DNA from 3 places in the Micromonospora sp. NPDC000663 genome. Region 2 is predicted to be linked to each of the others. Evidence: riboswitches for the same ligand, from Rfam matches in the RefSeq annotation. Region 2 holds a riboswitch; each other region holds the start of a gene.
What was found. Region 2 has a riboswitch for S-adenosylmethionine ahead of ACFY1S_RS07370 (ABC transporter substrate-binding protein). Riboswitches for the same ligand answer to the same signal wherever they lie in the genome.
Positions count from the first base shown of each region.

Region 1: another riboswitch for S-adenosylmethionine. It lies ahead of thrC (threonine synthase); the one in region 2 lies ahead of ACFY1S_RS07370 (ABC transporter substrate-binding protein).
Region 3: another riboswitch for S-adenosylmethionine. It lies ahead of ACFY1S_RS09930 (aminotransferase class V-fold PLP-dependent enzyme); the one in region 2 lies ahead of ACFY1S_RS07370 (ABC transporter substrate-binding protein).

Region 1 is NZ_JBIAYR010000002.1:254,065-264,279, reverse strand. Features, by position in the region: gene groL (chaperonin GroEL) at 1-182, opposite strand, end outside; gene ACFY1S_RS09875 (hypothetical protein) at 453-1,550, opposite strand; gene ACFY1S_RS09870 (cold-shock protein) at 1,632-1,832, opposite strand; gene ACFY1S_RS09865 (GNAT family N-acetyltransferase) at 2,102-2,632, shown strand; gene paaN (phenylacetic acid degradation protein PaaN) at 2,777-4,450, opposite strand; gene ACFY1S_RS09855 (GNAT family N-acetyltransferase) at 4,501-5,520, opposite strand; gene thrC (threonine synthase) at 5,773-7,059, opposite strand; SAM riboswitch class I at 7,070-7,205, opposite strand; gene ACFY1S_RS09845 (DMT family transporter) at 7,273-8,241, opposite strand; gene ACFY1S_RS09840 (ArsR/SmtB family transcription factor) at 8,333-8,638, shown strand; gene ACFY1S_RS09835 (DoxX family protein) at 8,758-9,207, opposite strand; gene ACFY1S_RS09830 (MFS transporter) at 9,702-10,215, opposite strand, start outside.
Region 2 is NZ_JBIAYR010000001.1:1,544,430-1,554,644, forward strand. Features, by position in the region: gene ACFY1S_RS07350 (BTAD domain-containing putative transcriptional regulator) at 1-2,873, shown strand, start outside; gene ACFY1S_RS07355 (Na+/H+ antiporter) at 2,978-4,552, shown strand; gene ACFY1S_RS07360 (amino acid ABC transporter ATP-binding protein) at 4,581-5,312, opposite strand; gene ACFY1S_RS07365 (amino acid ABC transporter permease) at 5,309-6,088, opposite strand; gene ACFY1S_RS07370 (ABC transporter substrate-binding protein) at 6,134-7,063, opposite strand; SAM riboswitch class IV at 7,335-7,446, opposite strand; gene ACFY1S_RS07375 (amino acid transporter) at 7,532-9,472, opposite strand; gene corA (magnesium/cobalt transporter CorA) at 9,702-10,215, shown strand, end outside.
Region 3 is NZ_JBIAYR010000002.1:274,951-285,165, forward strand. Features, by position in the region: gene ACFY1S_RS09925 (aromatic acid exporter family protein) at 1-925, shown strand, start outside; gene ACFY1S_RS09930 (aminotransferase class V-fold PLP-dependent enzyme) at 941-2,200, opposite strand; SAM riboswitch class IV at 2,247-2,367, opposite strand; gene ACFY1S_RS09935 (PrsW family intramembrane metalloprotease) at 2,391-3,878, shown strand; gene ACFY1S_RS09940 (hypothetical protein) at 3,891-4,058, opposite strand; gene ACFY1S_RS09945 (co-chaperone GroES) at 4,140-4,478, opposite strand; gene ACFY1S_RS09950 (AI-2E family transporter) at 4,637-5,923, shown strand; gene ACFY1S_RS09955 (ATP-dependent DNA helicase) at 6,072-8,261, opposite strand; gene ACFY1S_RS09960 (DUF402 domain-containing protein) at 8,363-8,869, shown strand; gene ACFY1S_RS09965 (PPK2 family polyphosphate kinase) at 9,207-10,148, shown strand.

The DNA of each region.
Region 1 (10,215 bases), on a different contig from region 2:
AGCTCGATCTCCTTGGCGATGCTCACACCATCGTTGGTGATGGTGGGGGCACCCCACTTCTTCTCGAGCACGACGTTGCGGCCCTTGGGGCCGAGGGTCACCTTTACGGCGTCAGCGAGCTGGTTCATGCCCCGCTCGAGGCCGCGGCGCGCCTCTTCGTCGAACGCGATCATCTTGGCCATACGGCGTTGTCCTCCTGGACACTCACGGGCCACCCGAGATGTGTGCCCCGGATGGGCCGCCTGGTGTACGCACCTTGGGACGTCGCCACCTGGCGACGACGACGTCCTTCGGCCGGGCCGGATAGCCCGCGACGACCGGCCATGCCGCCCCGGCGTCTCCACGCCTGTGCAACCTGGCCCCACCGTCCCGACCATTGGCACTCACGGTATGCGAGTGCCAATGACTTGTTTAGCACTCTCCCCTGCCGAGTGCAAGCACGATGGTGCGGCTCAGCCGAGTTCCGCGGCCAGCCCGGCGCTGTTCACCGGCGCCTCATGCGCCCGCTGCTCGGCGTACGTGACCAGCAGACCGATCAACTGGGCGAGGTGCGCCGGCAGGGCCAGCACGGCCGAGACGGCGAGAACCACGACGATGCCGACAGCGGTGCCGGGCGACGAGAGCGGGTCCGTACCCAGCGGGACGGACAGGATCGACTCCAGCACCGACGGGACCACCGTGGCCACGATCACCACCGCGACGACGAGCGCCACCCGGCCGAGCAGCAGACCGAGCCGGTCGTGGAACATCCGGAACGACCTGCCGATCGGGTTCTGCCGCTCGAACAGGTAGACCGGGCCGGCCATGCTCAACGCGAACGCCAGGTAGATGCCCGGCAGCACGCAGAAGCAGAACCCCACCCCGACCAGCAGACTGATCAACAGCGTCCAGCCCCAGAGCCCGAGCGCCCGCCGTACGCCGTACCGCAGCGCCGGCCCCAGCTCGGCGGACTCCCCCGCCGCCTGGCGGGTGATCACCCAGGTCCCGGCGGCCCACCCGATGGCCTGCACCAGCCCGATCAGCAGGCTGCCGCCGATCAGCACGGCCAGGAGGGTCACCAGGTCCGTGACGAACGTCTCCGGCAGGCTGGACGGCGACTCAGCCTGCGCCTCCCAGCGCGCCGACGGGTCCACGCCGAGGGAGAGCACCGAGAGTACGGCGGCAGGCGCCACCTGGGTGAGCAGCATGATGGGCACCAGCAGCCGCCAGCCCCGACGCAGCGCCGCCCCACACCTGGCGGACCAGCCGCCGAGACCGGCGCCGGACGGGGTGACCAGGGCGTCGTTCGGGTCGAACCCGTGACCCGGCGGGTACCACCCGACGGGCGGCCCCGGATACCAGGACTGCCCCGGGTAGGGGCCGGCGCCCGGCGGGAAGCCGCCGGTGGGCGGGAACACCCACTGGGCGGGCGCTGCGGGCGTACCCCAGCCGCCCTGCGCGGGGTCCCAGCCCGGCGGCGGGCCGGCCTGGCCGCCGGTTGCGCCCGGGTCGGACGGGCCCGGCTCCCCCGGCCCGGGAGGCGGGGTGGTCGGGGGCGGCTGGTCGGTCATGAACCCTCCTCAGCATCGGCTGGAACGGTTCACGATCTTCCCGGGTACGTGCCCGCACCGCAGCCCGCGACGCGCGGGAAATCAGACGACGCGTACGTGCTCGGCCTGTGGGCCCTTCTGACCCTGGGCGATCTCGAACTCCACCCGCTGACCGTCGTCCAACGCCTTGTAGCCGTCCATCTCGATCGCGGAGAAGTGGACGAACACGTCCTGACCGCCGTCGACGGCGATGAAGCCGTAGCCCTTCTCGGCGTTGAACCATTTCACGGTGCCCTGTGCCACGGTGCACTTCCTCACTCTGCGCGGCGTTACCTGCCCCGGCGCGCGGCGTGACCGGGCGCCTGTGGACCACCGCTCGGCGATCGATGACGGCCGCTGAAACGGTGACCGAAATCGCACGCTACACGAGGAGTGACGGCCGCGCACGACCACAAATCGGGCATGGTTCAGGGCGCCCCGGCGGCGTCGACGAGCCCTGGTTTTCCGGGCAGAGCATCGATGTCCGTGGTTGTCGCCGAAAACCGCTTCCGGCCCTGTGATAGGCATGCGGCATGACCACCGACACGGGCTCGCCCGCCCTGCGGCAGGCGCAGGTCCGCCGGGTCCGGCCGCAGGACGCCGCCCGGATGCGGGCGCTGCGCCTGGAGATGCTCGCCGACGCGCCGCTGGCCTTCCTGGAGACGATCGCCGACGCGGCCGCCCGCTCGCACGCCGAGTACGCGGCGCGGGTCGCGTACACCTCGCGGGGCGCGGAGACCGCACAGTTCGTGGCGGATCCGGGTGGCCGGTTCGTCGGGCACGCCGGAGGAACGGCGGCGCCCCGCGAGGCCGGGCTGACAGTCATCTACGCGGTCTACGTCACGCCGGCGTGGCGCGGCAGCGGCCTGCTCGGTGAGCTGATCGACGAGGTGGCCGCCTGGTCGAGGGCGTGCGGTCGACCGGAGCTGCTGCTGGAGGTGGTGGTCGGCAACGACCGCGCCTACCGCGCCTACCAGCGGCTGGGCTTCGAGGACACCGGCGTACGGGTCCCCCACCCCACGATCCCCGCCCTGACCGAGCTCCAGATGCGCCGCCCCGCCTGACCCTCCCACGGCATAACCCCGGTGATGCCCCAAAAGCCTGCGCCACCGTGCGCACGAAGGGTTTCCGGGGCAGCCCGACCCGCGCAGGGATCAAGCCTGACCGCCCGGAGCGGGTCGGGCTGCCCCGGAAACCCCGAACCGCACCTACACGTGCCGCCGAGACTGCACGATCCGGAAGCGGTTGGCCACGTAGGCGCCGTCGGTCAGCGCCGAGTTGGCCGCCGCGTTGGCACCGCTGCCGTGGAAGTCGGAGAACGCCGCCGACTGGTTCACGAACACCCCGCCGGTCAGGTTGCAGGACAGGTGCACCCCGACCTCGACGGCGATCGCCTCGGTCGCGTCCAGCACCGACTCGTCGGTGGAGTAGACCCCAGCGGTGAGCGCCCCCTTCTCGCCGACGGTCCGGCGCAGCAGCTCCAGGCTGTGGACGGTGGAGTCGGTGGCGATGGCGAAGGAGATCGGCCCGAACCACTCCCGGCCGTACGTCTCCGCGTCGTCGGCGGTCAACTTCACGATCGTCGGGGTACGCACCACCGCGTCGGCGTACGACGGGTGGGCCACGGCGCGGGACTCCAGCACCGGCTCGCCCACCTTTGTCACGTCGGCCAGCCGCTCCAGCACCCCGTCGTTGACGATGGCGCCGGTCAGCTCGACACCCCGGGCGGGGTCGGCGGTCAGCTTGCCTACCGCGGCGGCGATCCCACCGGCCACCTCGTCGAAGCTCTTGTGCCCCTGGTCGGTCTCGATGCCGCCGGCCGGGATGAGGATGTTCTGCGAGGTGGTGCACATCTGACCGCTGTAGAGGGTCAGGGTGAAGCCGAGGTTGCGGCACATGCCGGCGAAGTCGTCGGTGGAGTCGATGACGACGGTGTTCAGGCCGGCCTTCTCGGTGTAGACCGACGCCTGCCGGGCGTGCGTCTCCAGCCAGTCGCCGTACTCGGTGGAACCCGTGAAGTCGACGATCTTGACGGAGCGGTGCAGGGCGAGGTCGCTGGCGAGCTTCTCACCTGGCGCCTCGGCCGCCAGCAGGATCAGGTTCGGGTCGAACCCGGCTTCGGCGAGCACCTCCCGGGCGTACTTCACCGTGATGGCAAGCGGCAGCACCGCGCGCGGGTGCGGCTTGACGATCACCGGGTTGCCGGTGACCAGCGAAGCGAACAGCCCGGGGTACGAGTTCCAGGTCGGGAAGGTGTTGCAGCCGATCACCAGCGCCACCCCGCGCGGCACCACGTGGAACGTCTTGGTCATCCGCAGCGGGTCACCCTTGCCTGCGGCCTTCTCCCAGCCGGCCGTGCCCGGGTGCCTGGTCATCTCGGCGTACGCGTACGCCAGCGACTCCAACGCCCGGTCCAGGGCGTGCGCGCCGCCGGCCTGGAAGGCCATCACGAACGCCTGCCCGCTGGTGAACTGCACCGCGTTGGCCAGCTCGAAGATGTGCTTGTGCAGCCGGTCGAGGATCTCCAGGCAGACACCCACCCGGGCCTGCGGGCCGGCGTCGCGCCACGCGGGCAGCGCCGCGGAGGCGGCGCGGGTCAGCTCGTCGACGCCGGCGTGCGGGTAGCGCACCGCCAGCTCCACCCCGAACGGGCTGGCCTCGGTGGCGACCCGCGCGCCGGTGCCCGGCTGGTCGAGGGGGAAGTCACCACCGAGGTACGCCTCGAAGGCGGCCCTGCCGTCGGCGGCGGCGTTCTCGCCGTACACCCGGGGGCTTGGGGATTCGGGATAGGCGGACCAGTAGCCCCGCTCCGTGATCGCGGTCAGCGCACGGTTGAGGGTGTCGGCGTGCCTGTCGTACAGGGGATGCGGGGTCTCCGTCATGCCCGCCATCATGCCTGAGGACCCGCCGCGAGCAGTAGCACCGATCTCCGTCAGAGGGTCAGCTGCCAGTCGGTCCAGGCGTCCACCGGGCGGAAGCCGAGCTGTTCGTTGATCGCCACCATGTAACTGTTGCTCGCGGCGTTGAAGGTGTCGATGACGCGTACCGCCGGCTCGTGGGTGAGCAGGTGGTGCAGGTTCTCCGCCTTGGCGATGAGGCCGAGCCGATGCCCGCGGTGGGCGGGGTCGACGATGGTGATCTGCTGGTAGGCGTGCCAGTCGGCGTTGGCACCGACGTCGAGCAGGGTCCACGCGACAAGCCGCCCGGACTCCTCGTGCCGCATCCCGAGGTGGTAGCGCCGCCGGCCACGGGCGTCAAGCGACAGTTCGTTTCCCCTGATGCGTTCGGCGTCCACCTGCTCCGGCTCCCACTGCACGTCGCCCATTGGCGCGTCCGTCAGCAACCGGCCGTCGAGGTAGGCGATGTCCGCGACGTACTCCTGCGGGGTGGAGCCCTGCCAGCAGACCGACCGGTAGCCCTCGGCCCGCGGGGTGGCCTCGGCGAGCGCCGTCCGCAACGCGATCCGGTCGATGTCGGCGACCGCGAGACGCCGACGCACCTCGGCAAGTGCGGGCCGGGCACCCGTGGTGGCGGCGAACGCGTCGCCCGCGACGCTTCGGGCCGGCCCGTCGGGCAGCGCGGAGACGGCCATCGCGACGACCCGCTTACGTCCGCGCTCGCGCAGCAGGCGTACCCCGTACTCGTGCAGGGCCCGGCCGACGCCCCGGCGCCGCAGCTCCGGATGCACCGTCAGATCGGCGGTGGCGTTCTCGGTGTTGTCGAGGTAGGGCAGGTCCAGCTGGAGGTAGCCGGCCGGTACGCCGTCCAGGCGGGCCAGCGCCCAGAGCGACTCGGTGCCGGGCATCGGGGTGTGGAACAGCGCGTCGAAGCGACGCCGGCAGAACGGCGGGAGGTCCGGCACGTCGACGTCGCCCGCCGCCGCGCCGATCCGGTACGCCTCGTCGACCGCGGCCCGGTCGGTGCCGTCGAAGGACGCGATCGTGATGCTCATGCGGGCGAGACTGGCACCGGAAAAGCGATCGGGCCAGCGATTTACTCGCTGGCCCGATCGGACGTGGTCGGGAGGGACACTCGCACAACGCCTCCGGCGTTGGGTCGCAAGAACTTCAAAAGTCTCCGGCGAAATGCCCTCCCGCACGGAGCATCTTGCGCCGTCCGGTTCCTGCCGTCAAGTCCAGAGCGGCGGGTTTTCCACACTCACAGCGAAAACCCAGTTACCCGGCGGATCGCCCAGGCGGGGCGGTCAGCCGAGGAGGCCGGCGTCCCGGGCGGCGCGCAGGGAGGGCTTGATGTGGTGGGTCGGCCCGACCTGCCCGGCCACCGCGTCGATGGTCTTGAGGCCCTCGCCCGTGTTGAAGACGACGGTCTCCGCCGCCGGGTCGAGCCGGCCGGACTCGACGAGCTTGCGCAGCACCGCCACGGTGACCCCACCGGCGGTCTCGGCGAAGACACCAGTGGTGCGGGCCAGGTCACGGATGCCGGCACGGATCTCGTCGTCGTCCACGTACTCCATCCATCCGCCGGTGCGGCGGACCGCCTCCAGGGCGTAGAGGCCGGCGGCCGGGTCGCCGATGTTCAGCGACTTGGCGATGCCTGTGGGCTTGACCGGGGTGATCGTGTCGGTGCCGGCGTGCAGGGCGGTGGCGATGGGGTTGCAGCCGGCCGACTGGGCGCCGAAGACCTTCCAGCCGCCGGTCGGCGCCTCGACCAGGCCGATCTCGACAAGCTCGGAGAACGCCTTGTCAATCTTGGTGAGCAGTTCGCCGCTGGCCATCGGGATGACCACCTGCGCCGGGATCCGCCAGCCGAGCTGCTCGGCCACCTCGTAACCGAGGGTCTTGGAGCCCTCCGCGTAGTACGGGCGGACGTTGACGTTGACGAACGCCGTGTCCTCGAATTCGTCGGTCTCCACCAGCTCACCGCAGAGCCTGTTGACGTCGTCGTACGAGCCGTCGATGGCGACCAGCTCGCCGCCGTAGACGGCGGTGGTGATGACCTTGCCCTGCTCCAGGTCACTGGGGATGAAGACCACCGACGGCACCCCGGCGCGGGCGCCGTGCGCGGCCACCGAGTTGGCCAGGTTGCCCGTCGACGCGCAGGCGAACCGGGTGAAGCCGAGCGCCTTCGCGGCGGTGAGCGCCACCGAGACGACCCGGTCCTTGAACGAGTGGGTCGGGTTGGCGCTGTCGTCCTTGACCCAGAGCGGCGCGGTGATGCCCAGCTCGGCGGCGAGGTTCGGGGCCGCCACCAGCGGGGTCAGGCCCGGGTTGAGGGTGACCCGGGTGGCCGGGTCCTGGCCGGCGGGCAGCAGCGCGGCGTACCGCCAGATGTTGTCCGCGCCGGCTTCGATCTGCTCGCGGGTGACAGTGGCCAGGGCGGCGGTGTCGTAGTCGACCTCCAGCGGGCCGAAACACTCGTAGCAGGCGTGCTGGGCGGCGAGCGGGTAGCGGGCCGAACAGGCGCGGCAGACCAGGGCGCGGGCGGGGCTGGCGGAGGTGTCGATACCGGGGGCGACGATCGTCGACGTCATGTCGAGAGTCCTCTCATCTTTCCCCGCATCGCACGGTGCGGCGGGGACGGAATTGGCACCTGCCCCGCCTGTCGCTCAGCGGTGAGCGCGCGGGGTGGTTGCCGGGGCGTCGTCGGGCCGTATCCCTCAGCCCCTCTGGATGAGGTATGCAGTTGTGCGGTCGAGTCTAGGCAACGTTGCCCGTGGCCTCCACCGGGCATCCCAGGGAGTGGGTCAGCGGGCGGCCACCGCGACGGGGTCGACCACAGCTGTCGGGTCCGTGACGGCGGTCGGCTGCGGCAGTGACGACGTCCGGGTCCGTGCCCTGTTGGCCAGGTTCGCGGCGACCAGGGCGAAGATGGTGATCGCGGCTCCGACCAGCTCCACCGGGTCGGGCCGGTAGCCACGGGCGATCTGCACCGCGAACGTGGTGACCGGGACCAGATTCATGAACAGCGCGGCGTTCGCGGCACCGAGCCGCTGCACACCTGTGTTCCAGGCCAGGACGGCGATCACGGCGCCCACTACCACCGCGTACGCCAACTGCGGGGCGACCGCCACGAGGTCGGCGGCGGCCGGCGCGTGCTGCCAGCCGACGGCGTCGGCGCCGATGCTCGCGACGAGCATGGCGGCGGTGCCGGAGAGTGCGGTAAGCGTCGTGAAGCGCAGCGGCGACCAGTCACCGAACCGGCTGGCGCCGTGGGTGTAGACGCCCCAGCCGAGCACCGCGCCGATCATCATCAGGCCGCCGAGGCCGAACTGGCCGAGACCGGCCAGGCTGCCGCGGGTGATCACCAGGCCGACGCCGAGAAGCGCCACCAGGGAGAGGGCCAGCAGGAGGGGCTTGGGGCGTACGCCGTCGCGGACCCACCGGACGAGCTGGGTGATCACCGGGGTGGTGGCCACGAAGAGGGAGATCTGCTGCGGGGCGGCGTGCTCGAGGGCCTGGTTGGTGAGCAGGTTGAACCCGGCGAACCCGACGACGCCGAGCACCACCACCTCGACCGCCCGGCCGCCGTGGCGCAGCGCGCCGGCACCCTCGCGAAGCAGCAGGAGGCCGACCAGGACTGCGGCGGCCAGCAGGTATCGGGCGGTGGTGAGGTTGAGCGGGTCGACCCGGGTCAGCGCGCTGGCCAGGACGGGGAACATCACTCCCCAGCCGACCACGGCGAGCAGCGGGTAGGCGGCGGCGCGGGATCGCATCGTCAGCTCCAATGTTCGAGAATCGTCGAACCAACGGAACTGACAGTAGGAGCTTGTTCGACAATTGTCGAACAACGGTTACACTGGTCACATGGAGCCGCACGAACCCGACCTGACCGACGTACCTGTCACCGCCGTCCTTGCCGCACTCGCGGACGACGTGCGGTTGCAAATGGTGCGGGCACTCGCCGAGGACGGCGAGGCAGCCTGCGGCACCCTCGACTTCGGCGTCTCCAAGGCGACCCGCAGCCACCACCTGAAGGTGCTGCGCGAGGCGGGCCTGACCCGCACGCGCGCTGCCGGCACCAGCCGCTACGTGCGGCTGCGCCGCGACGAGCTGGACCAGCTCTACCCAGGCCTGCTGGACGCTGTCCTCACCCCACGCCCGCCGGCCTGACGTCGCATCCTCGGCTCCGGGCTGGATCGTCGACGGCCGCACGTCGACGGTGCCCCCGCCCGGGCGCGGCGCCGGAGCCGCCTCGTCGAGGCTCCGACGCCGCGCGGACACGGGTGCGGTCAGACGGACACGGGGCTGGGTTCGGCCACCGACGGCGACGGTGCTTCGCCGCGACGACGGAAGAGCAGCGCGTCGAGCGCCCACGGGCCCGAGCCGAGTGCGGCGACCAGCAGGAACGACCAGCAGAAGAGCGCTGCCTGCTCACCGCCGTTGCGCAGCGGCAACAGGCCGTCGGGCTGGTGCACGACGAAGTAGGCGTACGCCATCGAGCCGGAGGCGAGAAGCGCGGCGGGTCGGGTGAAGAGCCCGACCAGCACCAGCGCGCCGCAGACGAGTTGGATGAGGGCGGCCCACCAGCCCGGCCAGGTGCCGAGCGGTATCGCCTTGCCGGTCATCGGGTTGCCGCCGAACAACCCGAAGACCGAGGACAGGCCGTGCAACGTGAACAGCAGTCCGATCACGATGCGGAACAGGGACAGGGTCGGCCCGCCGAGCCGAGAGACGTTCATTGAGACCTCCATCGAAGGGGACAGATCTCTTCAATGGTGGGCCAAGAATGTATCGAAGTTAATAAATTCCTTGCTGGTGGGATAATCCCAGGCTGAAACATATCGCTCTGTGGGAGCGCTCCCGCACCGAACGTACCGCGAGTCGAGACGGCCGTACACCCTGTCAAGTTGCGCCCAGCGCAGGTCGGGGTATCAGGACGCCTGTCGAGCTGCCCCACCTGTGGGGCGTAGGACCCCGGCGGAACGGGAACGGCTCGACCCCTTTCGCCGGCGGTACGCCTCATGACCCTGCCGGCTCCGGCACCGTGAACGACACGATCGCGGCCCTCGGAACGGTCGAGGACTCCTTCAGGTCGTCGCGGCGGACGGCTGCGGTTGCGCGGACTCAGGCCGGCGGGAGCCGCGCGGCAGGATCAGGTAGGTCAGGGCGAGACCGGTCAGGCTCAGGGCTGCTCCGACGAGGCCGGACCAGCGCACGGCGCCGGCGGCCAGGATCAGGCCTCCGCCGGCGGACCGGCGGCGGCGCCGAGGTTGATCGCGCCCACGTTGACGGCGACGGCGAAGGTCGGCGCATTACCGGCGTGATGCAGGATCATCGCCTGCAGCGGGGCGATGATGGCGGTGCCGAGCAGGCCGAGGAGCAGTACGGCGAGCACGGCGGACGGCTGCCAGACGACCGCGAACGGGATCATGAGAAGCACACCTGTGAGGCAACCGAGCACACCGCGTACCGTCGCGCCCACCGACCGGTCGGTCAGTCGTCCGGCGGCGACATTGCCGATCAGGCTGCCTGCGCCGTAGGCCAGCAGTAGCCCGGAGACGGTCGCCGCGGAGAAATGGGCGATCCTGGTCAGCAGCGGTGCGATGTAGGTGAAGACGACAGTCACGCCGGCGAAGGCGACCGCTGCGGTGGCGACCGACAGCAGCACCGGCCTGCGGGTCACGACGTACAACTCGTCGCGGAGTTCGGTGGTGGGCGCGTCGAGTCGCGGCAGGACGGCCGCCAGC
Region 2 (10,215 bases):
CGGCACTCGGGTTGTGGCGCGGCCCCGCGTACGCCGACTGCGCGAACGAGGCCTGGGCGGTCGCGGAGGTCAACCGACTGGACGAGCTGCGGATGCTCGCCGTCGAACGGCGGGCCGAGGCGCTGCTGGCGTTGGGGCGGCCGGACGAGGCCGCCGCCGACCTGCCGGCCCACCTCGCCGGCAACCCGCTGCGCGAGGACGCCTGGCGGTTGCTGGCGATGGCCAGGTACCGCGCCGGTCGGCAGGGTGACGCGTTGGCCGCGCTCCGCGAGGCCCGGGCCGCCCTGGTGACCGCGCTGGGTGTGGACCCGGGGCCGGACCTGCGGCGGCTGGAGGCCGACATCCTGGCCCAGGCCCCGCACCTCACCCCGCACCTCGACGCCGCCCCGGACGTCGGGACCGCCGATCGTCCCGTCGTGACCGCGGACCGTCCCGTCGCGGCAGCGCGGGAGCGTCCGTTCGTCGGCCGCGACGCGGAGCTGGCCCGGCTGCGGCTGGCCGCCGACACCGCCGCCGGTCGCCGCCGGCCCGTGCTCGCCCTTCTCAGCGGCGAGCCGGGAGCCGGCAAGACCGCGCTTGCCGAGACGCTCACCCGGCAGATGGCCGCGCACGGATGGGCCACGGCGTGGGGACGCAGCCCGGAGTACGAGGGCGCACCGGCGGCCTGGCCCTGGACGCAGGTCACCGAGGCGCTCGCCGGCTCGACAGGCGTCGACGAACAGGACGACTCCGCCACGGGCGAGGCAAGCGTCACACGGTTCCGCAGGCACCGCGCGGTCGCCTCGCTGGTCTCCGCGGTCGCCGACCGGCAACCGGTGCTGATCGTCCTGGACGACCTGCACCGTGCCGACGGCGACACCCTGGACCTGCTGACCGCGATCCTGGCCGGGCCGCAACCGGCCGGCGGGCCGGTCCTGATCCTCGGCACGTACCGGGCCACCGAGATCAGTCCGGCGCTCACCGCCGCCCTGGCCCGCGCGGCCGGCCTCGAACCGGTGCGCGAGTATCTCGCCGGACTGCCCGCCCCGGCGACAGGCGAACTGGCGAGCGCCGTCGCCGGAGTGGACCTGGACGCGGCCACCGCCCGGCTGATCCACCACCGCAGCGGCGGCAACCCCTTCTTCGTACGGGAGCTGGCCCAGCTGTACGCGGGCGAGGGCGACGCCGCGCTGGCGGCGGTGCCGCCCGGCGTACGCGACGTGATCCGGCACCGGCTGGCGCAGCTGCCCGCGCCCACCCGTACCGTGCTGCGGCAGGCGGCGGTGCTCGGCCGGGACCTCGACCCGCAGGTGCTCAGCGCGTTGGCGGACGACCCCTCGACAGTGCTGGACGCCGTGGACCGCGCCCTTCAGGCGGGCTTCCTCGTCGAGCGGGACACCGACGGACAGCTGCGCTTCGCCCACATCCTGGTCCGCGACACGCTCTACGCCGATCTGTCCGCGCCGCGCCGCGCCGCCTGGCACGGTGCCGCCGCCGAGGTGCTACGACAGCGCGAACCCGTCGAACCCGCCGCGCTCGCCCACCACCTGCTGCGCGCCGGCGGGCCGGTCGCCGCCGGTCGCGCCGCCGCGTACGCCCGCACGGCGGCCGAGCACGCCGAACGGGGCGGCAACCCGCACGAGGCGGCCCGGCTGTGGCGGCAGGCGATCGACGCGTACGACCGGGCCGGCGGGGTCCACCACCGCGAGCGGTTGACGGCGCTTGTGGGTCTGGGGCGTGCGCTCGCCGTCACGGGCCGCCTCGCCGAGGCGCGGCGGGTCAGGGCCGAGGCGATCACGGCGGCCGAGTCCGTCGGCGACCCCCTGCTGATCGAGGAGGTGCTCACCGGCTTCGACGTGCCGGCGATCTGGACGCGCAACGACGACGACCTGCTCTCCGGACGGATCGCGCAGGTCGCCGAGCGTGCCCTGGCGGCCCTCGGCGCGACCGGGTCGGCGCGGCGCAGCCGGCTGCTGAGCACCCTCGCCCTGGAGCTGCGCGGCACCGTCACCGACCGTGGGCGTCGGTCGGCCGACGAGGCCGAGTCGACAGCCCGGACGGTAGGTGACCCCGGGCTGCTGGCGTTCGCGCTGAACGCCCGCTTCATGCACGCCTTCGACCGGGTCGGCCTGGCCGGTGAACGCGCCCGGATCGGCGCCGAGCTGGTCGACCTGGCCGCCCGGCACCAGCTGGTGACCTTCGAGGTGGCGGGTCACCTGATCCTGGTCCAGGCCTCCTGCGCGCTTGGCGACCGGCAGGCCGCCGACGCCCACGCCCGCGCCGCCGACCGCCTCGCCGAACGGTACGAGCTGCCGCTGGTCGGCGTCTTCACCAGGTGGTACGCCGCGCTGCGGCTGGCACTGGACGGCGAGGCGGCCGCGGCTGCGGACGCGTACCGGGCGGCTGCCGACCGGCTGCCAGGTGACGGCATGCCGGGCCTGACCCGCGGTCTGCTCCCGCTCGCGCTGCTCGGCCTGCGGCTGGCCGACGACCGTCCGCTCCCGGGGCCGGGCGACGAGGGTTGGGCGGGTCTGGACTGGGGGCCGCACGAGCCGTGGGTCCGCCCGCTGCTGCTTGTCGCCGCCGGTGACCGGACCGCGGCCGGGGAGGCCCTGCGGGCACTGCCGCCGGGGCCGCACGACCTGCTGCGCGAGGTCCGCCTCTGTCTCGTCGGCCGGGCGGCGCGGCTGCTCGACGACCGGGTCACGATGGACCGCGTCCACGCCGAGCTGCTGCCCGCGGCCGGGGAACTGGCCGCGGGCAGCGGAGTGCTCACCGTCGGTCCGGTGGCCGGGCACCTCGCCGACCTCGCGGCGGCGCTGGGTCGCCACGACGAGGCGGGCCGGCACCGTCGTACCGCCCGAGCGGTGACCGCCCGCGCCCGCGCCGCCTGACCCCACCGCGACTTGCGGACTTTCCGTCGGAACCGGCCGGTGGGTGCGGTCAGATGGAGGCACCGACGCGTCCGCCGTCGGCCCGGGGATCGAGGGGGTACGCCGTGCAGGGGCTCGTCCTGATCGTGGTGCTGGGCGTCACCGTCCTGGTCGGCACCACGCTCGGCGGCCGGTACCGGGTCGCGCCGCCGGTGCTGCTCATCGGGTTCGGGGTGCTGCTCGGGCTGGCGCCGCCGCTGTCCGAGTTGACCCTGGAGCCGGACCTGGTGCTGTTGATCTTCCTGCCGGCGATCCTGTACCGGGAGAGCCTCACCATCAGCCTGCGCGAGATCCGGGCCAACCTGCCCGTGATCGGTCTGCTCGCCGTGGTGCTCGTGGTGCTCACCATGGTCACCGTGTCGTTCACCGCGCAGGCGTTCGGGGTGAATCCCGAGGCCGCCTGGGTGCTCGGCGCCGTCCTCGCGCCGACGGACGCGGCGGCGGTCACAGGTCTGGCCAAACGGTTGCCCCGCAAGCTCCTCACCACCCTGCACGCGGAGAGCCTGATCAACGACGGCACCGCGCTCGTGGTCTTCGCGGTGGCCGTGGGGCTGCTCACCCAGAGCGCGGATCCGGGCGTGCTGGGCATCGGCGAGGAGTTCGTCGGGGCCAGCGTCGGCGGCGTGCTCGCCGGCCTGCTGGTGGGCTTCGCCGTGGTGCTGATCCGCAAGCGGCTCGACGATCCGCTGCGCGAGGGCGCGCTGAGCGTGCTGACCCCGTTCGCCGCGTTCCTGCTCGCCGACTCGGTGCACGCCAGCGGTGTCCTGGCGGTGGTGGTCGCCGGGCTGGTGCTCGCCTACGCCGGTCCACGGGTGATCCGTGCCCGGTCCCGGGTGCTGGCGTACGCGTTCTGGGACCTGTCCACGTTCCTCATCAACGGCGGTCTGTTCGTGCTGCTCGGCACGCAGATCCCCCGGGCGGTGCGGGGCGTCACGAGCACCTCGCCGGCGAGGGCCGTGGTGATCGTGCTGGTGGTCACCGTGGTGGTCCTCTGCACCCGGCTGTTCTTCATCTACCTGACGTCCCAGTCGGCGAGACTGCGACGCCGCCGGATGGTGGAGCAGGGCGCGCAACCGTCGAGCTGGCGGGTGGGGACCGTGGCGGGCTGGGCCGGCTTCCGGGGCGCCGTGTCGCTCGCGGCAGCGCTGGCCGTCCCGACGATGACTGTCGCCGGTCGCCCGGTCGTCGAACGCGACCTGATCATCTTCGTGACGGCGCTGGTGATCGTGTTGATCATGCTCATCCAGGGCACCACCCTGCCGCTCGTGGTGCGCTGGGCGGGGCTGGCCGGCGACCCGGAACGGGTCGACGAGGCCCGGCGGGCCCGGATGCGCGCCACCGAGGTCGGCCTGGCCATGGTGCCCACGGTGGCCGCCGAGGTCGGCGCCGGGGAGGAGGCGGTGCGCCGGTTGCAGGCCGAATACCAGCGGCACCTGGACGACGTCAACGAGAGTGGCGGGGACACCGCCGAGGAACGCCGGCTGGAACGCGACCTGCGCCTGGGCGTCCTCGCCCACAAGCGCCGGGAGGTCACCCGCCTTCGCGACAGCCGGGAGATCGACGACCTCGTGCTGCTGGAGTTGCAGGCCGCGCTTGACAACGAGGAGATCCGGCTGCTGGGACGCGGATCCGGCGAGTGACAGTCGCCGGGCCGGTGAGCGAGGCTTCTCAGAGCACCTGCGCGAGGAAACGGCGCAGCCGGGGATGCTCGGCGCCCTCGAAGATCCCCTCGGGCGGGCCGGCCTCCAGCACCACGCCCCGGTCCATGAAGGCGACGGTGTCGGCGACCTGCCGGGCGAACCCCATCTCGTGGGTCACCACCACCATCGTCATCCCGGCGCCGGACAGGTCTGCCATCACCCCGAGCACGCCCTTGACCAGCTCGGGGTCGAGCGCCGAGGTGGCCTCGTCGAAGAGCATCACCTCGGGTCGCAGGGCCAGAGCCCTGGCGATCGCCACACGCTGCTGCTGACCGCCGGAGAGCTGCGTCGGCCGGGAGTTCGCCTTGCCGGCCAGCCCCACCAGCTCCAGTTGGGCGCGGGCGACCGCGTCCGCCTCGTCCTCGCCGAGCTTGCGCAGGCGGCGCAGGGCCAGGGTGATGTTGCGCAGCACGGTCATGTGCGGGAATAGGTTGAACTGCTGGAACACCATGCCGACCCGTTGGCGCAGCGCGTCCGGGTCGTCGCGCAGCACGCTGCGGCCGTCCAGCAGCACGTCGCCGCGGTCGGGCTCGATCAGCCGGTTGAGGGTCCGCAGCAGAGTGGACTTGCCCGACCCGGACGGCCCGATCACGCAGGCCGTCGCGCCGCGCGCCACGGTGAGGTCGACGCCGCGCAGCACCCGGTTCGGTCCGAAGGCGAGGTGGACGTCGCGCGCCTCCAGGCTCACCGAGGTGGTCATCGCCTGTCTCCTTCCGGGGCCCCGGCGAGCGCCGGGGTGTCGTCCTCGTCCTCGTCGACGGGTGCGGTGGCCGGCCGGCCGTGCCGCAGCCGCCTGTCGATCCAGTTGACGACGTGCGTCAGCGGGACCGTCAGCGCCAGGTAGAAGAGCCCGGCGAGCAGCAGCGCGGACTCGTTGCCGGTGGTGGCCGCGTAGTCCTGCCCGATCCGGAACAGCTCCCGCTGGCTGGCCACCAGCCCGAGGAAGTAGACCAGGCTGGAGTCCTTGATCAACGCGATGAGCTGGTTCACCCAGGCGGGCAGCACCCGCCGGATGCCCTGCGGGATGATCACCAGCCGCATCGCGTCGGCCCAGGAGAAACCCAGGGCGCGGGCGCCCTCCAACTGGGCGGCCTCCACCGACTGGATGCCGGAGCGGAAGATCTCCCCGATGTACGCCGCCGCGATCAACGACAGCGCCAGGATGCCCAGCGGGTACGGGTCCGGCCCCCAGATCTCCATGCCCAGCGGCGCCAGCCCGACCCCGATCAGCAGGATCGTCGCGGCGGCCGGCAGGCCCCGGAACACGTCGGTGTAGACCCGCGCCGGCCAGCGCAGCCACCGGGTACGGGAGATGCCGGCGACGGCCAGCAGCAGGCCCAGCACCGAGCCGAGCAGGGCGGCGGAGACCGCCAGGATCAGCGTGTTCGGCAGCCCGACGGTAAGCATCTCGGGCAGCGCCTCACGCATGGCGTCGGCGTCGAAGAACGTCTCCCACAGGGTGCTCAACGGATCCATCGGTCGCCTCTCCTGCCGCCCCGCTCGCTCGTCACCGGTTACCGCTCAGGACGCGGTCGACGCGGACGCCGACGGCGCCACCGACGCGGACGCCGACGGCGCCACCGACGCGGACGCCGACGGCGCCACCGACGCGGACGGCGCCGCGACCGCGCCGCTGCCCGGCGTGAAGTCCGCCGGGATCGGCCGACCCGGGTAGTACTGCGCCTGCAGACGGCTCCAGGTGCCGTCCGCGATGACCTCGTCGAGGGCCTTGTTCAGCGCCTCGCGCAGCTTGTCGCCGCCCTTGGCCACGGCGTACGCGGTAGGCGCCGGGCTGAGCTGCTTGGCCGCCACGGTGATCTTGCCGTTGCTGTCGGCTGCCGACTTCTCGCCGATCTCCGCCGGGGCGATCCACGCGTCGGCGGTGCCGGCCTTGAGCTGGTTGATCGCGCCGTTGTAGTCCGGCACCCGCACCGGGTCGAGTTGCTTGCCTGTGGCGTAGTCGTCCTGGACGGTGCCCTGCACCACCACGACCCGCTTGCCTGCCAACTGGTCGAAGCTGGTGATCGGCGAGCCGGCCGGGACGTCCAGGCCGAAGTAGCCGAAGTCGTAGCCGTTGCCGAAGTCGACTGTCTTCTTGCGCGCCTCGGTGATGGTGATCGAGGAGCTGCCGACGTCGAACTTGTGGTTGTTGACCTGGCTGAGCAGGGCGGAGAAGTCGGTACCGACGAACTCGACGGTCAGGCCGAGCTTGCCGGCCACCGCGGTCAGCAGGTCGTTGTCGAAGCCGGTGAACTTACCGTCCTTGAGGTAGACGTTCGGCGGGGCGTCGGTGAGCGTGCCGGCGCGCAGGACACCCGGCCGCGCCAGGCCGTACGGGTTGGCGGAAGCGTCGGTCGAGGCGTCGTCGCCGCAGGCGGTGAGCGCGGTCGCGGCCAGGATGGTGGCCGCGCCCAGGGCGGCGACACGGGTCAGGGCAGGAAGGAATCGCACAGGTCTCTCCGATGGGGTGCGCCGCGGCGGGTACGCGCCGCGGACGGTGCGCCCGATGGGCGTACCGCTGGAAAAGTGGTGTGAGAAGAGGGACGCGTCAGAGCGCGGCGCGGCGGCGACAGGCCGCGCTGCACATTCGCATCATGTCCACGTGCCGACGCCTGGTCAGTGCCGCCGAGAGGCGGCCGACGCGGAGATCCGCGAGGTCGGCCGGTGGGATGGAGCTGAGGATGCGCATACGGTCTCCCGGGTCTGTGCTGACCTGGGTGCCAGGCCACGCTTGCACCGACGTCCTGCCGGTGCCTGGTCTTCACCCGGGGCACCCCACCGCGGAGGAGGGTTGCCGGCCAGCGAGCCGGGGCTTCGCGCTGGCGCTCATGACCTGCGCCGAGGCTAGCAGCCGGCACCGGTGGGTCGTCCAGCCGTTATGACCACGCTCACCGTCCGCGAGGGCCGTCGACCGGCAGGTCAACCGGCGTGCACGTGCGGGCGGCGGCAAGGGTCGGGCTCCTGGCGGCGCAGGATCTCCCGGGTGACCGGGGCGATCGCGCCCTGCCCGAACGCCAGGTAGCGCAGCAGGTTGCGAACCGGCCCGCCCTCGGTCCACTCGAAGTAGATGTGGGGGCGACGCCGGCTCCGGTCGCGGATCTCCAGCAGCAGGGCGGCGAGCGCGCTGGGCACCGAGGAACTCGCCAGACTGAGCACCTGGTAGCTGTCGTGCGCCACGCTGCCGCGGACCAGCAGCGCGGTCTCGAAGTCCGACGGGTCGGTGACGTGCACCTCGACGAAGATGACGTCGCCGTCGTCGGGAAAGTCGTTGTCCGCCATGGTCTGGGCCAGCTTGGCGCGGTACTCGGCCGGGTCCCGGCGCTCCGGCTCGTGCGCGACGAGGCGGATCCGGCGGGCCGCCCGCTCGTCGATCATCCGGGCCGCTGCCGGGTCCAGCTCCACGTGGTCGACCCGCAGCTCGTAGGCCCGCATCAGCCGGGACAGCACCGACACCAGGATCATCCCGCCGATGAAACACGCCGCGATCTTGACGCCGTCGGGGCGTTGCACGACGTTCGCCACTGTCGTGTACACGAAGATCACCGCGATGGTCCCGAACGCGAGCGTCAGGCCCCGCTGCCGCCGTCGCCGCGCCGCGAGGGTCACCGCCGTCGCCGCCGAGGTGATCAACACCAGGACCCCTGTGGCGTACGCGCCGCCCTGCGCGTCCACGCTGGCGTCGAAGACCACAGTGATCAGGAACGCCACTGTGGTGAAGACCAGGACCAGCGGGCGTACGGCCCGGGCCCAGGTCGGAGCCATGCCGTAGCGGGGCAGATAGCGGGGTACGAGGTTGAGCAGTCCGGCCATCGCCGAGGCGCCGGCGAACCAGAGGATCCCGATGGTGGACAGGTCGTAGACGGTGCCGAACACCTCGCCGAGGTACTGGTGCGCCAGGTAGGCCAGTGCCCGGCCGTTCGCGGGGCCGCCCGGTTGGAACGCCTCGGGCGGGATCAGCACCGTGGTTGTCACGCTGCTGGTGAGCAGGAAGACGCTCATGATCGTCGCGGCGGTGGTGAGCAGCCGGCGCGCGCCCCGGATCCGCCCCGAGGGCCTGTCCTCGGAGTCCTGCCGGTCCCCCCGGATGTGCGGCATCACGGCCACCCCGGTCTCGAACCCGGACAGACCCAGCGCCAGTTTCGGAAAGACCAGCAGGGACAGTCCGACGACCAGCAGGGGGTCGCCGTGCCCGGTGGTCAGCGCGGTGCCCCAGTCCCCGACCGCGCTCGGGTGCGTCACCACCCGCTCCAACGCGACGGCGATCACCACCGCGTTCAACGTGAGGTAGACCGCCACCAGGGCGACGGCGATCCCGATGGCCTCGCCGAATCCCTTGAGGAACACCGCGCCCAGCAACGCCACCAGCAGCAGCGTGAGTGGCAGCTGGTGCCCCTTGAGCCCGGCGGGCAGGAACGGGTTCTCGTCGATGTGGGCCGTCGCGTCCGCCGCCGAGAGGGTGATGGTGATGATGAAGTCGGTAGCCGCGAACCCCAGCAGCACCAGCACGAGCAGCTTTCCCGGCCAGAAGCTCAGCAGACGGACCAGCATCGCTATCGAACCCTCACCGTGCGGGCTCTCCACCGCCACCCGCCGGTACACGGGCAGCGCGCCCAGCAACGTCACAAGCACCAGCACCAGGGTCGCCACCGGCGACAGCACCCCGGCGGCCAGCGCCGCGATTCCCGGCTGGTAGCCGAGCGTCGAGAAGTAGTCGACACCGGTCAGGCACATCACCCTCCACCAGGGGTGCTGCCGGTCCCGCCGCGGGCGGCCGTGCGGCCCGGGGTGCCGCCCGGCCCGCTCCGTACCGCCGCCGAGCAGCCAGCCGCGCAGCCGCCCGGCGCGCCTGTCGACCCGCACCGGCGCTTCCCCCGTCCTCCGCCCCTGCTCACCGCGAGTATCCGCCTGGTCGTACGCGCCCGTCCGCAGGTACGCCGAACCCGCCCGTGCCCGTCCGGCCGCCCCGGCGGGTCGGACGGGTTTCGGCCCCGGGGCAGGGGGGATCCAGCGCCTCCGGCGCCGCGCACCGATCCGCCCGCTCGGGCCGAGGCCTGCCGGACGCGGATGCCACCGGGGAGGGGAGCGGCTCATGGTCGGCGGCCGTCGCTTCCGCCCGGGTGGTGGCTTCGGCCGCCAGCTCGACGAGCACGCGACAGCCGTCGGCGTGCCGCCACCTCCCGCGCCGGCCCCGCCCACCGGCGGCATGGTGGAGAGTGCCGTCTACCTCAGGGGGCACCGGTTCGCCTCGCCGTCCGGCCTCGCCGAGACGTACCGCTGCCTGCAGGAGCGCGACGGCGCGATGGCCTGGATCGGGCTGTACCGGCCGGACATCGACCAGATCACCTCACTGGCGCGGGAGTTCCGGCTGCACGACCTGGCGGTCGAGGACGCGATCAACGCCCACCAGCGGCCCAAGCTGGAACGGTACGGCGAAACCCTGTTCGTGGTGCTGCGCGCCGCCCGATACGACGACAGGCGCGAGGAGGTCGAGTTCTCCGAGCTGCACCTGTTCATCGGGCCAGGGTTCGTGGTCACCGTCCGGCACGGCGAGGCGCCCGACCTGGCCGCCGTACGCCGTCGACTGGAGACCGACGCGCAGATGC
Region 3 (10,215 bases), on a different contig from region 2:
GTTCGTCGGTGACCTGCTGATCTACTTCCTCGGCACCGGCGCGTGGCAGCTCGGCCTGGTGGTCACCGTGGCGATCCTGTTCACGATCTTCGCCGGGGCGAGCGTCGCCATCGTCATCCAGGCGGCCGCCACGGCGGTGCTTATCGTGACGCTGAGCCCGTCGACCCAGAACCTGGAGATCCCCCGCTTCGTCGACGCGCTCCTCGGCGGTGGGATCGCCTTGCTGGTGACGGCGGTGCTGCTGCCGCTGAACCCGCTACGGGTGATCAACCGGGCTGCCCGGCCGGCGCTGGACCTGCTCGCCGTCCAGCTCGACGCCACGGCGGACGGGCTGCGCAACCGGGACCGGGCAGCCGTCCAGCGGGCACTGGACCGGCTGCGCGACAACAAGGAGGAACTGGCCACCCTGGCCGAGGCCATCGAGGGGGCGAAGGAGACCGCCACGCTGTCACCGGCCCGCTGGCACCGCCGCGACGAGCTGACCCACTACGCGGAGGCGGCCGACCCCATCGACCGGGCGATGCGCAACAGCGGCACGCTGATCCGCAGATCGGTCACCCTGATCGAGGACGACGAGCCGATACCCGACCCGATGGCGGACGGGATCGGTCACCTCGCCGAGTCGGTGCGGCTGCTCAAGCGCGAGTTCGCCGCGGGCGAGACGCCGGAGAAGGCCCGGGAGCGGTCCCTGCGCGCCGTGAGCGAGGCCGGCCGGGCGTACGGCGCGGGGGTCGGTTTCTCCGGCAGCGTGGTCATCGCCCAGATCCGCACCACGGCCAGTGACCTGCTGGTGGCCTCCGGAATCGAGCAGGAGGAGGCGAACCGGTGGATCCGAAGCGCCTTCGGCGAGCAGGAACGGCCCATCGGTGAACCGGCCGAGCCGGGCGGCGCACCGAAACCGCCTACCGCCCCGCCCGTCGGCTGAGCGGGGCCGCGCACCTCACCCCAGCTCGGCGAGCGCCGCGAGGAGCCGGTCCACCTGGTCGACGGTGCTGCCCAGGCCGATGCTGGCGCGCAGCGCGGTGGCCGGCAGGTCCCGTCGACCGCTGCGCCCGGCCGCCTCGGCGAGCAGCCGCCGGGCCAGCGGGTGGGCACAGAACAACCCGTCGCGTACGCCGATCCGGTGCTGGGCGGCCAACCGGGCCGCCACCTCGGCGGAGTCCCACCCGGCGACCACGAACGAGACGATCCCGACCCGGGGAGCGTCCGGGCCGAAGGTGCGCAGCTCCACCACGTGCGGCAGGGCGGCGACCCCGGTGCGCAGCCGAGCCAGCAGCGCCTGCTCACGGGCCGCCAGCGCGGACCGGTCCGCCCCGGCGAGCGCCGTACACACCGCGGCCAGCGCCACCGCACCGAGCAGGTTCGGGGTGCCACCCTCGTGCCGCGCCGGGCCGGTCGTCCAGGTCACGTCGTGGGTGGCCGGGCCGACCCGGCTGGTGGCGCCCCCACCGGCCAGGTACGGCGGGGCGGCGTCCAGCCAGTCGGCCCGGCCGATCAGCACACCCGAGCCGAACGGGGCGTACAGCTTGTGACCCGACACGGCCAGGTAGTCCACGTCGAGCGCGAGCATGTCGACCGGCTCGTGCGGGGCGAGCTGCGCGGCGTCGAGTGCGATCCGGGCCCCGTGCCGGTGGGCGACCCGGGCCAGCTCCGCGACCGGCCACCGTTCCCCAGTCACGTTGCTGGCCCCGGTGACCGAGACCAGCACCGGCAGCGCCGGACTGCTGTCCCGGCGCAGCTCGGCCAGGGCGGCGGCGAGGGCGCGTACCGCCCCGGCGGGGTCGCTGGGCACCGGCAGTCGTACCGAGCCGCGCGGCCAGGGCAGCAGGTTCGCGTGGTGCTCGCCGGCGAACGTGACGACAGTGGTGCCGGCGGGCAACGCCCGGCCCAGCAGGTTGAGCGCGTCCGTGGTGTTCCTGGTGAAGATCACGTGGTCGTCGGCGCGGGCTCCGAAGAAGTCGCCGACCGTCTGCCGAGCCTGCTCGTAGGCCAGCGTGCAGCGCCGCGACAGCGCTCCCGCGCCCCGGTGCACACTCGCGTACCAGGGCAGTAGCTCGGTGACCGCGTCGGCCGCGACCCGCGCGCACGGCGCGCTTGCCGCGTAGTCCAGGTTGATCTCGCCGGGTACGCCGAGCACGTCGAGCGGCGCGGACGCCGCCGTGGGCAGGGCGGGCAGCGAGGGTACGAGAGTGACGGACACGCCGGAACCTCCGGGGTCAGGGACCCCGGGTGCGGCATCGGGACGGGGTCCGCGCTTGCCCAGCACACCGATCGGGCTGGGCCCGGTCATCACCCGGGGCACCCCACCGCGAACTCGACGAGGGTTGCCGGCCAGCAAGCCGGGGCTTGACGCTGGCGCTCGTGACCTGCCCGCAGCATAGCGGCTGCCGATGCGACCGGACCAGCCGGCGGCGGATGGCTACGCTGACCGCATGGCCGACACCCCGCCCGGTTCACCCCTGCCGTCGACGCCGCCCGTGCCCGCCGCTCAGCCCGCTGGCGAGGCGCCCCGGATGCCACTGCGCCGGCTCGGCTGGCGGCGGTTCCTGGTGCTGGCCGGGGTGGTGCTGTTGATCGCCGCGTGCGCGGTGTTCATGGTCTTCACGCTCGGCCAGTCACTCGGCGCGCGGGCCCTGCTGGTCGGGGTGGTGGCCGCCATCCTGCCGGTGCCGGTGCTGGTCGCCTGCTTCCTCTGGCTGGACCGGTACGAGCCGGAACCCCTCAAGTACCTGATCTTCTGTTTCGCCTGGGGTGCGTTCGTCTCCACGGCCGCCTCGCTCACCGTGAACGAGTTCGCCGCCGGCCGCTTCGCCGACTGGGGCCTGCCGGCCGCGCTCACCGGAGTGCTCGTGGCACCGTTCATCGAGGAGCTGACCAAGGCGCTCGGCCCGATCCTGCTGCTGGTGTTCCGCCGCCGGGAGTGGTCCGGGATCACCGACGGGCTGGTCTACTGCGGGCTCTCCGCGGTCGGCTTCGCCATGGTGGAGAACATCCTCTACCTGGGCGGGTACGGCTACGCGGCAGGCGCCGACCGCTACGGTCCGGCGACCGGCACCCAGCAGGTGATCGCCATCTTCATCGTGCGGATCCTGCTGTTCGGGTTCGCCCACCCGCTTTTCACCTCGATGACCGGTGTGGGGCTGGGTGTCGCGGCCCGGACGGCGGACCGGCGGGTCCGCGTGCTGGCGCCGGTCGCCGGTCTGCTGCTGGCGATGATGCTGCACGGCACCTGGAACCTGCTGCCCACGCTCACGCAGGCCACCGGCGAGGCGATCATCATGCTGTACGGCTTCCTGGGCCTCATGGTGCCTGTCTTCTTCGGCATGGTGGGGCTGGCGGTGTGGCTGCGCGCCTGGGAGGGGCGGCTCACCGAGCGGACGCTGCCGGACTACGTACGCGCCGGCTGGCTGACCCCGCCCGAGGTGGCCGCGCTGAGCAGTCTCGGGCGTCGGCACGCGGCCCGCAGTTGGGCCCGTCGGGTCGGCGGGGACGCCGGACTGCGGGCGATGCGTGGGTACCAGTTCGCGGCGACCCGGCTGGCGCTGCTGCGCGACGGGACACTGCGTGGCCTGGACCGCAAGCCCGCCGACCAGGAACGGTCGGCCCGGGAGGAGCGGGAGTTGCTGGAGGCGATCGGGGCGTACCGGTCGTTCTTCGTGGGTCGGGACCCGCAGGCTCCGGTGGGGGTCTGGGACGGCAGCCGCTACCACCTGCGTTTTCCGGACGGCACGCAGCGCCCGGTGGACGCGCCGGACGAGCCTGTGGTGCCGATCCCTGTGGTGCTCGCTCCCGCGCAGCCCACGCCCCCGGTCGGGTACGCGCCTCCCGGCTGGCCCGGCATGCGGCAGGCCGCGCCGTGGACGCCCGGCCAGCACTGAGACAGCGGGGGGTCAGGTCATCAGGGTGGTGAGGAAGTCACCGAGGCCCTGGGCCATCGCGACAAGCGCGGCGCCGATCGCCTTGAACATCTGCGCGGCCCCGTCCGGCCGGAACGCCATGAAGTAGATCAGGAACGCGACGCCGCCCCAGGTCAGCAGCTTCTTCACGAATACCGGCATCGTCCCTCCCCAGGGCCACGGTCGCCGGATGGCTTCCCGTCGTGCCGCGCGGCAAACGGTGCGCGGCGGGGAGGAGGAGCGTCAGAGGTACAGGCCTGTCGAGTCGTTCTCGATCCGCTCGGCGGCCACGGCGTGCACGTCCCTCTCGCGCAGCAGCACGTAGCCACGGCCGTGCAACTCGACCTCGGAGCGGTCGTCCGGGTCGAAGAGCACCCGGTCGCCGGAGACGATGGCGCGGACGTTCGGCCCCACCCCGACGGCGGTGGCCCACGCGAGCCGTTTGCCCACGGCGGCGGTCGCCGGGATGACGATTCCCGCGGTGGAGCGGCGCTCGCCCTCGCCGCCCTCCATCCGTACCAGCACACGGTCGTGCAGGAGGCGGATCGGCAGGCCGGCGTCGAGATCCTGGTCGGCGGTCACGACGCAGACGCTACCGTGTCGGCGACGGCCGGCCTCCGGCGGTTACGTCGGGAGGCCGGGGGGCAATGTGTGGCGGAACTGCCCTACGGTGTCGGGAACGGACGTATGCTGTCCGACCTGTCGTCGTGGGCGGACCGTTCTTCTGCCAGGAGGTGCGCTTGAGCCGCTTCGAGCGGGTACGCGGGCGGCTCCGCCGCGCCTACCAGTCGAGCCGGGAGCCGGTCCCCGCCGACCAGGATGCTCCGGAGCCGGCCCGGGTGGCCTCGCCGTCCGCGCCGGGGCCGAGCGCGCCGGCGAGCGCCACTGTCGTCGGCGCGGAACCCCAGGTGGACCTGCACACCTCCACGTCCAGCCGGGACGACGCCGACGTGCCGCACGGGCTGCGGATCGCCGCCGCCTGGTGCTGGCGGTTGATCGTGATCGGGGTGGTCGCCTGGGCCCTGCTGCGGATCGTCGGCACGATCAAGATCGTGATCATCCCGCTGGCTGTCGCGCTGCTGCTCTCGGCGCTGCTCGCGCCGGCCGTCGGCTGGCTGCTGCGGGCCCGGCTGCCCCGGTCGCTGGCGACGGCGGTGGTGCTTGTGGGCGGCCTGGCGGCGGTGATCGGCACGCTGACGCTTGTCGTGAACGAGTTCATCCGGGGCGTGCCGGAGCTGAGCGAGAAGTCCTCCGAGGGTGTCCGGCAGATCCAGAACTGGCTGAAGACCGGCCCGCTGCACCTCTCCGACACCCAGCTCGACCGCTACATCGACGAGGCGCAGGCCTGGATCAACGACAACACCTCGAAGTTCACAAGCGGCGCGCTGAGCACCGCCGCGACGCTCGCCGAGGTGCTGACCGGCACCATCCTGGTGCTATTCGCGACGTTCTTCTTCCTGCGCGACGGCAACCGGATCTGGCGCTTCCTGGTCCGGCTGCTGCCGGTGGCCGCCAGGTGGAAGGTCGACGACGCGGGCCGCGCCTCCTGGCAGACGCTGGGCGCGTACGTCCGGGCGACAGTGCTCGTCGCCTTCATCGACGCGGTGGGCATCGGCATCTTCCTGGTCGTCTTCGACATCCCGTTCGCGTTCCCGCTGGCCGCGCTCGTCTTCCTCGGCGCGTTCATCCCGATCGTCGGCGCGACGCTCTCCGGCGGCGTGGCGGTGCTGGTGGCGCTTGTCGACAGCGGCCCGGTCACCGCGCTGATCATCCTGGGTGCGGTGATCGGTGTGCAGCAGGTCGAGGGGCACGTGCTCCAGCCGCTGATCATGGGTCGGGCGGTGGCTCTGCACCCGCTCGCGGTGATCATCGGGATCGCCGCCGGTGTGGTGCTCGCCGGCATCACCGGCGCGCTGGTCTCCGTTCCCCTGATCGCCGTGCTGAACACGGCGGTGCGGCGGCTGGCCGCGCGGACCGTGCCGGACACCCCGCCCGATGCCGTGGTGGTCGCCGCCCAGGCCCCCTAGGGACCGGCGCCGCGCCGCCCGCGCCGCACCCCGGTCAAGATCGTGCTCGATCCTCGAAGTAGTGGCTTCCTCCCCGGGAGGAGGCCACTACTTCGTTGTTGGTGCGCGATCTCGACCGTCGGGGCGCTTGTCGCGCGGGCAACGCGCGTCAGGTCGTCGCGAGGCGTTGCAGGGCGCCGCGGGCCACCTCGGGACGGGTCGTGTACCAGAACGGCGGCAACGAGCGACGCAGGAACGGCCCGTAACCGCGGGCGGTCTCCAACCGCGAGTCGAGGACGGCGACCACGCCCCGGTCGCCGGTCGCCCGGATCAACCGGCCCACGCCCTGGGCCAGCCGCACCGCGGCGATCGGCACGCTCACCGCCGCGAAACCCGAGCCGCCACCCGCGTCCACGGCCGCCGCCCGCGCCGCCGCGAGAGGCTCGTCCGGTCGCGGGAAGGGCAGCCGGTCGATGACCACGAGCTGGCAGGCGTCGCCCGGCACGTCCACCCCCTGCCAGAGCGACATCACGCCGAACAGGCAGCTGGACCGCTCCTCCCGGAACCGGCGCACCAGCAGCGGCAGCGCCTCCTCGCCCTGCAACAGCACAGGCAGGTCGGTCCGTGCGCGCAGCAGCTCCGCCGCCTGCTGCGCGGCCCGCCGCGAGGAGAACAACCCGAGGGTACGACCACCGAGCGCCTCGACCAGCCCGAGCAGTTCCTCCCCGGCCGCCTCGGGCAGGCCGGAGACACTGGGCCGGGGCAGGTGTGCGGCGACGTACAGGATGCCCTGCCGCGCGTAGTCGAACGGCGAGCCCACGTCCAGCGACCGCCACCCCGGGCCCTCGGTCGCCGGGATGGTGGTGGGGTCGGCCAACCGGCGGCCCGGCGTCTCGGCGGCCGGGCGACCCGCCCCGGTGCGGGCGGCCAGCGAGGCGGCCGCCGGGGACGCCGGGACCGGCGGCGCGTCCAGCCCGAGGGCACGGGCCACCGTGTCGAAGCGCCCACCGAGTGCCAGGGTCGCCGAGGTGGCGACGACTGTGCGCTCGTCGTACAGGTGGGTGGCGAGGGTGCCGGCCACCGACAGCGGCGCGACCACGAGTGCCCGACGGCTGCCGCTGTCGTTCTTCTCCACCCAGGCCACGTCGTGCTCGGCCTCCTCCAGCAACCGCTGTGCCGTGGTGGAGAGGTCGTCGAGCGCTGCCTTCGCCTGCTGCTTGCGGACCGGGTCCGGATCGTCGGACTTGATGTCGCCTATCGCGTCCAACGCGCTGCGGGTGGCCGCGTCGAGCAGTGTGCACGCCTCCCGCAGCGGCGCCGGCAGGCCGGCGGTGAGCCGCCCGGCGGGCGCCTCGGCCAGCCCGACCGCGAGGGCGTCGCCGGCGGCGGTGAGCGCCTCGGCGGTCTCCGGTCGCAGCAGCGGGCGGGCCCGCCGGGTCGACCTGTCGATCAACTCCGGCACCAGCTCCGCCTGCGCCGCCGAGGAGACCCGATCGGCCAGCTCGTGCGCCTCGTCCACGATGAGCAGCTTGTGAGGCGGCACGATGTGCCGGTCCGCGAGCATGTCGACCGCGAGCAGGCTGTGGTTGGTCACCACGATGTCGGCCTCCCGGGCCCGGGCCCGGGACGCCTCGGCGAAGCACTCCTGCCCGAACGGGCAGCGGGTCGCGCCCACGCACTCCCGGGCCGGCATCGACACCAGCCGCCAGGCCTGGTCGTCGACGCCCGGGTCCAGCTCGTCCCGGTCGCCGGTGGCGGTCTTCTCGGCCCAGTCGCGTACCCGTTCGATCTGCTTGCCCAGACGGCCCGCCTCGCCGAGCCACTTCGTGCCGCCGCCGGGGCGGGCGGCCGGAGCGTCGAAGAGCGTGTCCTCCGGCTCCTCCTCGGTGGAGTTGTCCAACCGGGCCAGGCAGAGGTAGTGGTGACGACCCTTGAGCACCGCGAAGGTGGGCCGGCGACCCAGCAGCGGCTCGACCGCGTCGGCCAGCCGGGGCAGGTCGTGGTCGACGAGCTGGGACTGCAACGCCAGGGTGGCGGTGGACACCACCACCGGGCCGTCCACGGTGAGCGCGGGCGCGAGGTAGGCCAGCGACTTGCCGGTGCCGGTGCCCGCCTGGACGAGCAGGTGCTCGCCGCTCGTCACGCACTCCTCGATCGCCGTGGTCATCTGCTGCTGGCCGGGGCGTGCCGCGCCACCGGGGACCGCGCCCACGGCCGCCGCCAGCAGCTCCGTGCCGCTGGGTCGGGCACCCCGCCGCCGGCTCCCGGCACGGGCCGACGGGGAGGCGGAACCGGTGGCGGTGCGGGGCGGAGTCACCGTGCGACGGTACCCGCCGCCGCCGACACCGGCCGCGCCCATCCGCCCGCGTGGCGCGGACCCACACGCACGCTCCCGCTGGCCGTGCCGTCCCGTTACGACCGCGCTACGACGCGTGGGCAGTATCGGTTAGGGTGCGAATCATGCCGAGCGACGTGGTCCGAGTGATCTACCGCAAGTACGACGGCAGCGCCCACCGTGACTACCCGGCCCGCCGGCTCGCCGAGGACGACCTGGGCATCTGGCTGGGCGTCCCGTTCGGCACCGAGTCGGTCTACCACGGCCGGCCCTCGGTGGAGAAGATCCCCTTCGTCCTGCTGGTGCCGCACCACGCGTGGTGGACGTGCATGTTCAACCCGCCGCCGCGCACCAGCGAGGTCTACTGCGACATCGCCACCCCGGCCCGCTGGGAGTCCGACGACACCGTCCACCTCATCGACCTCGACCTGGACGTGGTGCGCCGCCGGGCCACCGGTCTGGTGGAACTGCTCGACGAGGACGAGTTCGCCGAGCACCGGGCCCGCTTCGGCTACCCCGAGGACGTGGTGGTGGAGGCCGAGGCCGCGGCCCGGTGGCTGTACGGCGCGCTGGGCGACGGCACCGAGCCGTTCGCCACCTCGTACCGCAAGTGGCTGGCGTTGGTGGTCTGAGCCGGCGCCCGGGTCACCAGCGCGGCGGCCAGGGTGTCGTCGTCACCCAGCGGTGGCAGGTCGGCCAGTTTCTCCGGGTTGAGCTGGTTGAAGATGCCTGTTATCCGGCCCTGGTCCACGGCGAACGCGGTGATCAGGCGGATCGGCCGCCCGTCGCTGTGCACCGTCTCCATCTGAAGGCCCGGCACGCCGTCGACGAGCACCGGCCGGGCCACCTCCCGGCCGGTTGCCTCCTGGACGTCCATCCTCCCGCCGAATCCGGGCGCGGGCAGCCCCGGATGCCGGCCGCGGCGGCTCTCGGCGGGCGGACCGCCGGGGGGTGGGCGATGATCCGTGCATGAGCACATCCCAGGAACCGCGGATCGTGGCGCCGGACGGTGGCGGAGTACGGGAGCCGCTGCGGGTCACCGCGCCTGTGGATCTCGGCGCGATCGATCCCCGGTCCACGCCCGGCCTGCCGGTGGCGGAGATGGACGGCGTCCGCCGCAAGACTTGGGCGCGGGAGCAGGTGGAGCTGGTCGGCGAGGAGCTTGGCCGGCAGCAGGAGATGCTCTTCGCGATGGCCCAGGCCGGGTCGGAGCGGCCGGCGCACCGGGTGCTGCTGGTGCTCCAGGCCATGGACTGCGGCGGCAAGGACGGCACGATCAAGCGGGTGGCGGGCGCCATGAACCCGCTGGGCCTGCACATCCGCTCGTTCGGTCCGCCGACCCCGCAGGAGCTGCGACACGACTTCCTGTGGCGGATCCGTCGCGCGCTGCCCCCACCCGGGTACGTCGGGATGTTCAACAGGTCGCACTACGAGGACGTGTTGATCGCCCGGGTCGCCTCGCTGGTGCCCGACGCCACCTGGAGGGCCCGTTACGACGAGATCAACTCCTTCGAGCGGGAGCTGACCGACGACGGTGTGACTCTGGTCAAGGTGATGTTGCACATCTCGTACGCCGAGCAGGGCGAGCGCCTGCTGCAACGGCTCACCGACCCGCGCAAGCACTGGAAGTACAACCCCTCGGATGTCGACGCCCGGGCCCGCTGGGACGACTACCAGGCCGCGTACGCCGAGGCTCTGAGCAGGTGTGCCACGGACGCCGCGCCTTGGTTCGTGGTGCCGGCGGACCGCAAGTGGTACCGGGACTGGGCGGTGGCCCACCTGCTGAGAGAGACGTTCGACACGCTTGATCTGGGGTATCCGCCTGCCGATTTCGATGTGGCGCACGAACGGGAGCGGCTGCGTACTGGGGGAGCGGGGGCGGATGGGGCGCCCGAGATGAACGGCAGGTGAACGACCGGTGAATGTGGCTTGGCCAGGGGTGGGCCGACGAATTCGCGGTCCAGCCGTTTTCTAGCAT